2 regions of the Delftia lacustris genome follow, and region 1 is predicted to be linked to the other one. Evidence: riboswitches for the same ligand, from Rfam matches in the RefSeq annotation. Region 1 holds a riboswitch; the other holds the start of a gene.
The links. A riboswitch is a leader RNA that binds a small molecule or an ion and turns the genes downstream of it on or off. The one in region 1 is predicted to bind glycine.
Positions count from the first base shown of each region.

Region 1 (5,746 bases):
CCGTGGCCTCGTCCAGCATGGAGGCGTTGGCAATCGGCATGGCCGTCAGGTCGCAGACCATGGTCTGGAAGTTGACCAGGGCCTCCATGCGGCCTTGCGAGATCTCGGCCTGGTAGGGCGTGTAGGCCGTGTACCAGGCGGGGTTCTCGAGAATGTTGCGCAGGATGACGCCGGGCGTGTGCGTGCCGTAGTAGCCCTGGCCGATGAAGCTTTTGAGCAACTGGTTGCGGCCTGCCAGCGCCTTGAGTTCGGCCAGCGCCTGGGCCTCGGTGGCCGCTGGCGGCAGCGCCATGGGCTGGTGGCGCCGGATGGAGGGCGGGACGATGGCGTCGATCAGCGCATCGCGCGATGCCGCGCCGATGGCGCTGAGCATGTGGGCATCGTCTTCGGGCGCGATGCCGATATGGCGGGCCACGAATTCGGTGGCGTTCTCGAGGGCGGCAAGGGGCTGGGTGGAGGACATCAGCATGGAGGGACCTGTCTCAAAAGCTGAAAAGCGCCAGGGCGGGCCCTGGCGCCCGTCCTGGCCGGAAAGTGGCGTCAGTTGCTCTGGGCAAAGGCCGTGTAGGCGGCTTCGTCAAGCAGCGCGGCCAGCTGGCCTGCGTCGCTGAGCTTGACCTTGAAGAACCAGCCTTCGCCCAGCGGGTCGCTGTTGGCCAGGGAGGGGTCGTCGCGCAGGGCCTCGTTGACTTCGACGATCTCGCCGCTGACGGGCATGTAGACATCGGCGGCGGCCTTGACGGACTCGACCACGCCGGCCACATCGCCCTGGTTGAAGCTGGTGCCCACGGCGGGCAGGTCGACGAACACCACGTCGCCCAGCGCGTCCTGCGCGTGGAGGGTGATGCCGACGATGGCCGCGTCAGGGTTGGCGGCGTTGATCCACTCGTGGTCCTTGGAATACTGGATGCTCATGGCTTGCTCCGATAGAAACTGAAAAAACCTGTGAAAGGCGGTTTGAGAAAGGTCAGTGCGCACTGTAGCGGCATGCGATGGCAGGAAAAACGAATCCGCCGAACTCGATCCACGCCAAGCGCGCAGGCTGTCCTCAACCGCGGTGATAGCGGGGCGCCACGAAGGGCGTGGCCTGCACCTGCATGGGCACGGCCTTGCCGCGCACCATGGCCTGCAGCGTGGTGCCGATGGCGGCGCTGCCCGGCTCCACATAGGCCAGTGCCACGGGCTGGTTCAGCGTGGGCGACAGCAGGCCGCTGGTGACCTGGCCGACCTTGCGGCCGCTGGCATCCAGCAGTTCCGTGCCTTCGCGCACGGGCACGCGCTCCAGGGCCACCAGGCCCACGCGCTTGCGCGTGAGCAGCTCGGGCGACTGCAGCTGGGCCAGCACGGTGGCTGCGCCGGGAAAGCCGCCTTCGCGCTCGCCACCTGCGCGGCGGACCTTCTGCACGGCCCAGTTCAGGGCGGCCTCGGCCGGGGTGGTGGTCGTGTCCAGATCGTTGCCGTACAGGCACAGGCCGGCTTCCAGGCGCAGCGAATTGCGCGCGCCCAGGCCCACGGGCCTGACTTCGGGCTGGGCCAGCAGGGCACGGGCAAAGGCCTCGGCGTGGCTGGCGGGCAAGGAGATCTCGAAGCCGTCCTCGCCGGTGTAGCCGCTGCGCGTGATGTACAGCTCGGCCCCCTCCCAGTCGAAGTGGCCGCCTGTCATGAACACCAGGCCGGCCGTATCCGGCAGCAGGCGCTCCATGGCGGCTGCGGCCTGCGGGCCCTGCAGCGCCAGCAGGCCCCGGTCGAACTGGGGCTCGATTCCGCAGCGCTGGCCGATGCGGGCCTGGATGTGCGCCAGGTCTTCGTGCTTGCAGGCGCCGTTGACGATCAGGAACAGGTCGTCCTCGCGGCGCACGAACATCAGGTCGTCCAGAATGCCGCCCGCGTCGTTGAGCAGCAGGCCGTAGCGCTGGCGGTGTTCGCCCAGGCCCAGCACGTCCATGGGCATCAGCGACTCCAGCGCGGCCCCGGCGTCGGCACCGCGCACGCTGATCTGGCCCATGTGCGAGACATCGAACAGGCCTGCCGCCTCGCGCGTGTGCAGATGCTCGGCCATCAGCCCCTGCGGGTATTGCACGGGCATGGAGTAGCCGGCAAACGGCACCATGCGCGCGCCCAGTTCCTGGTGCAGGTCGAACAGCGGGGTCTTGAGCAGATCGGTGGTGGAGGCAGCGGACAAGGAGGGCTCTCTTTCAGGCAAGGAACAAGGCATAACGCCATCCCGGTCCTCCGGGATGTGCTGCCCTGCTGTCCGCTTTACCTGAGAGATTCACCCGCACCTTCCATGCGTGGGGCTTGCTCCTTCGGTGGATGGGGCACACCGCCGTGCCCTGCATCTCTCTCCAGCTAGGAACGCCTGCGGCCGTGGCGGCAGGCGGTGCCAGTCCTTTTGCCTGAGCGTTCGGGAAACCCTGCGCCTTCGGCGGTGCCGCTGCCTGTGACCATTGCGGCCGGGCGGGCACTCTCTCCTGACCGGCGCATTCTAGCTGCGGCCAGCGTCCGCGCGGCTTCGGGATTTCCGCGGGCCGACTGCAACTCCATGCGCTTGCCTGCATGGATGCATTTGCAAATTGCATAACTGTCTAAAAAATCTCCTACATTGAGGTGCATCGATATATGAAATCTCGTGAGCGAGAAGGAAGAAGCGCACATGCAGCAGACGCTGGGAGACACATTGGCCTGGCCGGCACGTTACCTGCCGAACAAGGAAGCCCTGGTCGCGTGGGAGGGCGGCGAGCGCCGCGCCTGGACCTACGCCCAGCTCGATGCCGAAGTCAACCGCCACGCCCACGGCCTGGCCGAGCTGGGCATAGGCCATGGCGACGTGGTCGCGGCCTTTCTCTACAACACGCCGGCCTTTGTCTTCACCATGCTGGCGGCCGCGCGCCTGGGCGCCATCTTCAATCCCATCAACTACCGGCTGGCGGCGCAGGAGCTGGCCTTCATCCTCAAGGACGGCGCAGCGCGCGCCCTTGTGTTCGAGCACGAGGGCGGCGAGGTGGCCGCACGCGCCCAGGCCCTGCTCAAGGCCGAAGGTGGCGGCACTGGCACGGGCATCGAGCACTGGATCTTTGCCGACGATGCCCCGGCCGACCCGCTGCCGGCCTGGGCCACGCAGCGCCTGTCCGCCCTGGCCAGTGGCCGCAGCAGCGCGCCGCCCCAGGCCCATGTGCGCGAGAGCGACCCCTGCATCCTCATGTACACCAGCGGCACCACGGGCCGGCCCAAGGGCGTGCTGCATACGCACCGCAGCAAGCTGGCGCACAACGCCCTCATGCACCAGACCATGCAGTTCACGCGCGACGACGTGGGCCTGGCCATGGCGCCGCTCAACCACACGGCCGAGCTGCACACCAGCTTTTTGCCGCGCCTGCAGGCCGGTGCCACCCAGGTGCTGCTGCGCCGCTTCGACGTGACCGAGGCCTGGCGCCTGATCCGCGAAGAGCGCGTGAGCTTCTTCTTCGCGGCGCCCACCATGGTCACCATGCTGCTGGCCGACCCCATTGCCTCGCCTGAGCAGGCGCCCGCGCTGCGGCTGGTGGAGTACGGCGGCGCCTCCATGGCGCCGCACCTGATCCGCGAATGGACACGCAAGGTCGGCAGCGACCTGGTCCAGGTCTACGGCACCACCGAGATGGGGCCCTGCATGTCCATCCTCCTGCCGCGCGAGCAACTCTCGCACGCGGGCTCGGCCGGGCTGCCCTCCATGGGCCATGACCTCATCGTGGCCCGCCTGCGCGAAGACAACGCCCCCACCGACCCGGCCGAGGCCTGCCTGCCCGGCGAGGTGGGCGAGATCCTGGTGCGCGGCCCCTGCATGATGGCCGGCTACCTCAACCGCCCCGACGCCAACACCCGCGCCCTGGCGCACGGCTGGTACCACACGGGCGACCTGGGCCACATCGACGACGACGGCTATCTCTGGATCCGCGACCGCATCGACTACATGATCAATTCGGGTGCCGAGAACGTCTATCCGCGTGAGGTGGAAGACGCGCTGGTCGAACACGCCGACGTGCTCGAGGTCGCCGTCATCGGCGAGGCCGACGAGCGCTGGGGCCAGATCGTCGCCGCCCACGTGGTTGCCAAGCCGGGCGCCACACCCACGGCCGAGGCGCTGGACGCCTTCCTGGTCCACGGCGACCGCCTGGCCGCCTACAAGCGCCCGCGCCGCTACCACTTCCGCGAGGCCCTGCCCAAGACGGCCAGCGGGAAGATACAGAAGCAGTTGCTGAGGGTGGGGGTGACGGCCTGAGGCTGCGGCCTGCGCTTACTCCTGCACTTGCTCCTGCTCTCACTCCTGTGTTTGCCCCTGCGCAGCACAGCACTGCGCCATCGAGTTGCGCAGCCACCGATGCATGGCATCCCCCTGCTTGCGCACATGCCAGGCCTGCTGGTAGGCGAACTCGGGCAGCTCCAGCGGCGGAGCGAAACGGCGCAGCGTTTTGTGGCGGCGCAGGTCACCAATGGCGCGGCTGCCCACGGTCAGCACGAGGTCGGTGCCTGCCAGCACCTCCAGCGCCGCGCTCCAGTGGGGCAGGGCCAGCACCACGCGGCGGCTCAGGCCTTGGGCGGCCAGCGCCCGTTCGATCTCCTCGCTGGCGTCGGGCCGCATGGCCAGCATGACGTGCGGGCGCTGCAGCCAGTCCGGCAGTGACAGCCCGCCGCGTGCCGGCAGCACGGCCTGGTCGGCCACGCTCACGAACTGTTCCTGGAACAGATCCTGCACCTCGATGCCTTCGGGCAGGTCGGGTGCGTCGGGGAAGGGCCCCAGGGCCAGGTCCAGTTCGCCATCGGCCAGCTGGGCCAGCATCACCTCGCGCGTGGACTGGCTGATGGCCAGGTCCAGCCCGGGTGCGTGCTGGCGCAGATGCCGCATCAGCGGCGGGAGCACGATGCGCGATGCGTAGTCCGACAGCGCCAGCCGCAGCCGTCCGCGTGCGTGGGCCGGGTCGAACTCCGCCTGTGCCAGCAAGCCGTTGAGGCTGCCCAGCGCATCCGCCAGCGGTTGCACCAGGCCTTGTGCGCGTGCCGTCAGCGCCATGCGGCCGCCGCGCCGCACCAGCAACGGGTCGCCCAGATGTTCGCGCAGCTGCGCCAGCGAATGGCTCATGGCCGGCTGGCTCTTGTGCAGACGCAGGGCCGCACGCGTCACATGTTTTTCGGCCAGCAGGGCGTGCAGGGCCAGCAGCAGGTTGAGGTCGATACGGCGCAGTTCATCCATGCCATGAATATAGACCGTGCACACAAACGATTTCCATCAACGTGCTGGATGCGAGAGCATGCAGGCATCGATTGACAGAAGAAGAAAGGTCTTGCCGCATGACAGGTAAAAGCACATTCACCGCCCTTGCTCCCGTGGCCCTGGCGCTGCTGGCGGGGGCCATCCTGCCATTCCAGGCCGCCAGCAATGCTCTGGTGGGCCGTCTGCTGGGCCACCCGCTGTGGGGCGCGCTGGTCTCGCTGGCCGTGAGCGTCATGGTCGTGGTGCCTGCACTGTGGGTGCTGCGCGCGCCCGCTCCGGCCATGGCCCAGGCGGCAGCGGGGCCATGGTGGCTATGGATAGGCGGCGTGCTGGGTGCCATCTATGTGGCCAGTGCGGCGGCCGTTACACCCAAGCTGGGCGCAGGCGGCTTCCTGGTTTGCGTGGTGGCGGGGCAGATCGTGGTCTCGGTGCTGGTGGACCACTTCGGCCTGATGGGCCTGGGCGCACGGCCGGTCAATGCGACGCGCCTGGCCGGCG
Region 1 is NZ_CP141274.1:2,803,562-2,809,307, forward strand. It holds gene gcvP (aminomethyl-transferring glycine dehydrogenase) at 1-469, opposite strand, end outside; gene gcvH (glycine cleavage system protein GcvH) at 541-915, opposite strand; gene gcvT (glycine cleavage system aminomethyltransferase GcvT) at 1,049-2,215, opposite strand; glycine riboswitch at 2,241-2,359, opposite strand; glycine riboswitch at 2,375-2,484, opposite strand; gene U6958_RS14180 (fatty acid--CoA ligase) at 2,654-4,258, shown strand; gene U6958_RS14185 (LysR family transcriptional regulator) at 4,298-5,227, opposite strand; gene U6958_RS14190 (DMT family transporter) at 5,326-5,746, shown strand, end outside.

Region 2 (5,746 bases), 2.2 Mb from region 1:
GTGATGCGTCCTCCTTCGGTTTCGGCAAGTTCATCCCCGGTTTCGACTTCCTGCAGGGCCTGGCCCAGAGTGCAGGATCGGCCACCGCCCGGCCCCTGGGGCGCCTGCCCGAATGGGTGGCGCCCACGGTGAGCATCGAAGAGGTGGACAAGCGCATCACCGAACTCAAGGCCGTGCAGTTCTGGCTCGACCAGAACGGCAAGGCGCTGGCCGCCACCATCCAGGCCCTGGAAGTGCAGCGCATGACGCTGTCCACCTTGCAGGGCATGAACGTCAGCATGGGCGAGCTGGCGCAGGCCTTCCAGTTCCCTGCAGCCGCAACCGCCGCAGCCACCGCCGCGGCCAAGGGCGCCGCCAGCGCGGGGCAGGGCGACCTTTCGGACTGGCCCATGTCCTCGGCCGCCAACCGGGCGAGCAAGAAGGAAAAGCCGCAGCCCGAGCCCGCACAGGCCGCTGCCGCGCCGCCTGCAGCCCCCGAGGCGGCCAAGGCCGCCGACAGACCCGCAGCCGCGGAGACTGCGGCGCCCAAGGACGAGTCCGCCCAGGCCGCCGCCATGGGCCAGGCCATGCAGTGGTGGGGCGCGTTGACCCAGCAATTCCAGCAGATCGCCGCCAAGGCCATGGCCGAGCCCATGGCCCCGGAGGCCGTGGCGGCCGTGGCGGCCGCACAGCGCGCCACCGGCATGGCCGGGGACCTGGCCAAGGCCACCATGGACCGCATGGCGGCACAGGCCAGCGCCTTTGCTGCGCAGGCGGGCAAGGCGGCGGCGGTCTCCCCTGCCAAGGCGCCGTCCGCAAAGCCGGCGGCCAAGGCTGCGGTGCAGGCCGAAGCCCCCAGGACCGCTGCCAAGGCTCCCGCCAAAGCGGCTGCCAGGAAAACCGCTGCAAAGGCTGGAGCCAAGGCGCCGGCCGCCAGCAAGCCGGCAGCCAAGAGCCGGCCGGCGCGTTGACCGATCGGGCCGGACCCATGGATGCGCAAGGCCCCAGCCACCCGCAAGCCGGGTGCTGGCAGGGCTAGAAAGAAGGTTGGTATGTCGTTGTTTCCTGTAGGCCATGCCAGCCATTCCGACTGGCGCGCCGCGGCCGACGCGGTGCTGCAGCAGCTGCGCTTGCAGATGGCCGGGCCCGGCCACGCGCAGCGGCCCCGTCTGGGACTGGTGTACCTGTCCCATGCGCATGCCGCCCACGCACGGCCGCTGCTGCAGCATCTGGCCAGGGCCCTGCCCCATGTGGCGGACTGGGCCGGCTGCTCGGCCGGCGGCGTTCTGGCCATGTCGCATGAGTACCTTTCAGGAACCGCGCTCGCGGTGATGCTGCTGGATGTACCGGCCGCCCACTACCGCCTGTATTCGGGCCTGGCGCCCCTGCATGCGCCTGGCGGCGAGGCCGGCTTCACGGCCCATTCGGCCCTGGTCCATGCCGCAGGCGGCCAGCCCGAGCTGGCCGAGCTGCTGTACGAGCTGTCCGAGCGCACCGAGTCCGGCCTGCTGTTCGGCGGCGTGGGCGATGACGGGGAAGATGGCGTGGAGGGCGTGCAGATCGCCTGCCGCACCGAGGATCTGCATGCGCAGCATGCGGACGCGCGCGGCATTTTTCGTGGTGGCTTTTCAGGCGTGGCCTTCGGTGCCGGCGTGCCCTGCATCACGGGCATGGCCCAGGGCTGCGTGCCGCTGGGCGAGGGGCTGGAGATCACCGAGGCGCGCGGGGCCCTGGTCACCGGGCTCGATGGCGATCCGGCCCTGCAGCGCCTGCTGCAACTGCTGGGCGTGGAGCTGGAAGGCAGCGACTGGCAGCCCGCGCTGACCACGGTCCGCACCACGCTGGCGGCCATTGCGCCGCCGGGCCGGGGCCTGGCCCACGGCGTGCTGACCGAAGAGGCCCAGGTGCTGACCCTGGTTGGCCTGGACCCGCTGCGCCAGGGCGTCGCCCTGTCATCGGCCGTGGAGGCCGGGCATTCGGTGATCTTCTGCCGCCGCCAGGCCCAGGTCGCGCGCCAGGAACTGCTGCAACTGGGCGCTGCGCTGCGCGATGCGGCGGAGCCCGAGGAGGCGGCGCCCGAAGGCGAGGCACAGCCCCGCATCCGTGGCGCCATCTACATCAGTTGCCGGGGCCGCGGCGGCGGCCTGTTCGGCGGCCCCGATGCCGAACTGCGCACCCTGCGCCACGCACTGGGCGATGTGCCATTGATCGGCTTCGTCGCCGAAGCCGAGATCATGGACGCCCGCCTGCACCGCTTCGCCGGGGTGTTGACGGTGTTCACTGCCTAGGCGTCGTACACGCCGTACACGCCGTCCGCACCTCAGACCGCGCGCGGGCGCACCGTGCCTGCGCTGCGATCCGGGTCCATGGCTACGGCTCCCAGAAAATCGAAATCCACGGCTGGCTGCCTGCCGCTGACCAGGTCGGCCAGCGCCATGCCGGAGCCGCAGGCATGGGTCCAGCCCAGCGTGCCGTGGCCGGTGTTCAGGAACAGGTTGGCGATGGGCGAGCGTCCGATCAGCGGCACATTGCTGGGCGTGGCGGGGCGCAGGCCGCTCCAGAACTGGGCGCGCCCGGTATCGCCGGCGCCGGGGAACAGCTGCTGCACGCGCCGCACGATGGCCTCGCAACGCACGGGGTCCAGGTTGCGGTCGTAGCCGTTGAACTCGGCCGTGCCCGCAATGCGCAGGCGGTCGCCTTGCGCGCCCGTGTAGCGCGAGAACACCAGCTTGAACTCGTCGTCCGTGAGGCTGACCTGGTAGGCCTTGGCGGGGTCCAGCACCGGCAGGGTCACGGAGTAGCCCTTGGCCGGGTAGATGGGCAGGCGCAACCCCAGCGGCTGGGCCAGCAGCGGGCTGAACGAGCCCATGGCCAGCACATAGGCGTCGCCCTGGATGCGTTCATAGCGGCCATCGGCATTGGTCACCTCCACATGGTCGATATGGCGGCTGGCGCCCGCACCCGTGGTGCGCAGCGCCGTCACGTGGTGGCTCTGGCGGAACTGCACGCCCGTGGCGGCGGCGATGCGCGCCAGCTCGCGTGTGAAGAGGTTGGCGTCGCCTGATTCATCCTCGGCCGTATAGGTGGCGCCCGCTATCTGCCCGCGCACATGGGCCAGGGCCGGCTCCAGGCGCACGGCTTCGTCGGCATCGATCAGGCGGCGGTCGCAGCCCAGGGCCTGCATCTGCTCGGTGGGCTTGAGCGCGCCCTCGAACTCGCGGGCGTTCGTATAGAAGTGCAGGATGCCCTGCGTGCGCTGCTCGTACTGGATGCCGGTGTCGGCACGCAGCTGCTGCAGGGCCTCGCGGCTGTAGGTGCCCAGGCGAACGATCTGCTGGATGTTGTGGCGCGTGCGCGCGGGCGTGCAGTTGCGCAGGAAGGACAGGCCCCAGAGCCACTGGCGCATGTCGGCGCGCAGGCGGAAGAGCAGGGGGGCGTCCTGCCGGCCCAGCCAGCCCAGCAACTTCAGCGGTGCGCCGGGGTTGGCCCAGGGCTCCGCGTGGCTGACCGAGATCTGCCCGCCGTTGGCGAAGCTGGTTTCGGCGCCGGGCGCGGCCTGGCGGTCGATGACGGTCACTTCATGACCGAGGGATTGCAGATAGTAGGCCGACGTGGTGCCGATCAGGCCGGCTCCGAGAACGATGACGCGCATGACGATGCCCTTTCAAAGGCATGTGCCGGGTCACGCGAAAGCTGGCTGCTATGGTCTGGATAGCAGGCAGCCGGCGTCCGTCGTGACGCAGCTGCCGCTCCCCCTGTCCTTGGTACCTGAGAGATTCACCGCCGTCCATGGGAACGGGGCTTGCTCCTTCGGTGCGCCGCACATTGCGTGCGGCGGCTCTCCAGACGGCATGTTGTGTTTGCAGTACGGAACCTGAGCGTGTATGGGAGTTTGCGCCTTCGGTGAGGCTCGGCACCGTGGCGCCCGCCTGCTCTCCTGCAGGGGCGATTCTATGGGGCTTGCGCAGCCAGCTCCAGTCGTATTGGGGATACCACCAGTTACCTGTATGTGGTGTGGCTGATTCAGGGTATTCCCTAGATCGCTCAAGCGCCTCCCTCGTAGCGCTGGTACGAGTCTCTGGCTTCATGTAAAAAAACTATTGAAATAGAAAAAAACATGATTTAGCCTATCGATATGTGCAGTGGTTTGTCAGTGCATGTTCTGGTCGATTGGACCTGCATGGGTTAACCATGGGTTGTATATATGTCTGATAGGCGACTTACCGTTGCACAGGTGCGGGTCCATGGAAACTGGTCCGTCACTGAAAAAATACAAGCACGGTGAATATGGTTTGTCGAGGGAGGAATGTTTTGCGTCGCAAACCCGACTGAAGGTGTGTCCGCTCAATGGGCAGTGGAGCAGCGCGCAAGCGTTGATGGAAATCCGCCTTTTTTTGATTGACGCGCAGGATCTGCGCGAAAAATTTTGCTTCCAAACTCACCGGCTGCAAGGTGAGTTGTGGGCTCGTGATTCAAATAGAACTATTCGAGGTACGGCGATGCAAATGCGCTGGGTACAACTGATGGCCATTGCCATTGGGAAAATCATTTTCCTGTCATATCTCCTTGAGAAAACGGGGAATATCATGCATGCTCTCAATCGCCTGCCTGGTTCGGCATTTTTTCGCAAGTGGCGTGCAGCGAAGTGCCTTTTCTCTTTGCTGCTGCTTTCATGCGCGGGTATCTCATCCACGGCACTGGCGGCGACCATCGTCTTCACGGTCACCGACAACAGCGACGCTCCCAATGCCAATGCAACGACACCAACCACCTGTGTCAGCACGCTGGGGGGCACCTTTGCTGGCGCATGTACGCTGCGAGCGGCCATTCAGGCAGCCAACTACACGCTGCAAACGCTGGATCCGAGTGCCGATGTTTCCATCGTCTTTGCGCCGACACTGACCACGTCGGTACGAACCATACAGAGCGGGACATCCAAGGATGCGGCGGGAAACCTCCATCCGTATGTCGACAATCAGACGGTTTACGTGCGCTGTGCCAATACATTCTCCAGCGGAGTCCAGTCCGGCGCCGTGACGGGGGCCACCAATGCCTGTGGTCAAAGCCAGATGATCAGCGGCGGCGATACGGGCACCACCACTGGTGCCGGTGGTGCCTGGTACTGGCTCAAAGGCACCGTGCCAGCCGGCACGGGCTCGTTGACCATCGATTTCGGGGGAGTCATACAAGTCCAGAACTGGGCGGACTCCCCCTGGGAAACTTTTTATCTTGGTGGGAAGAACATCACGCTCACCAATTCGCCCAACATGACCTGTGGCGAAGCGGTATTCGTCGTTGGCTCCCCGGCGAACAATATCACCATTGATCGCGTCGGCTTGGTGAATGTGGCGCCAACCCCTGCGGGAGAGGGGACGCCGTTCAACTGCGAGCTGTACGCGGAGATTCATCAAGGCGCACAAAACGTATTCTTTACCAATAGCACGATCAATTCCGCGATATGGAATGGAAATTACGGCAATAACAAGGGCTCGGCTATTTCCGTTGCCGCAAGCAACGGTGCAGGCACGGTTTCCAACATTGTTGTCGATAATTTCACGGTAACGAATCTGCCCAACCCTATCGGGGGAATGCAGCTCGAGCAGTTCTTCCAGGTCATGTCGAACATGACCGTCAACGGATTGACGATCAAAGATTCGAATATCGCACTGAGCCCGACTGGTGGAAATGCGCCCAGGGCCGTGGTGTCGGTTGATGGAACGATCAACCTGGGCAATGGAATTGGTCTTGCCGTGACGGGTAATACCTT
Region 2 is NZ_CP141274.1:620,994-626,739, forward strand. It holds gene U6958_RS04370 (PhaM family polyhydroxyalkanoate granule multifunctional regulatory protein) at 1-950, shown strand, start outside; gene U6958_RS04375 (FIST N-terminal domain-containing protein) at 1,032-2,267, shown strand; gene U6958_RS04380 (D-amino acid dehydrogenase) at 2,300-3,631, opposite strand; glycine riboswitch at 3,725-3,835, opposite strand; gene U6958_RS04385 (invasin domain 3-containing protein) at 4,224-5,746, shown strand, end outside.
Region 2: another riboswitch for glycine. It lies ahead of U6958_RS04380 (D-amino acid dehydrogenase); the one in region 1 lies ahead of gcvT (glycine cleavage system aminomethyltransferase GcvT).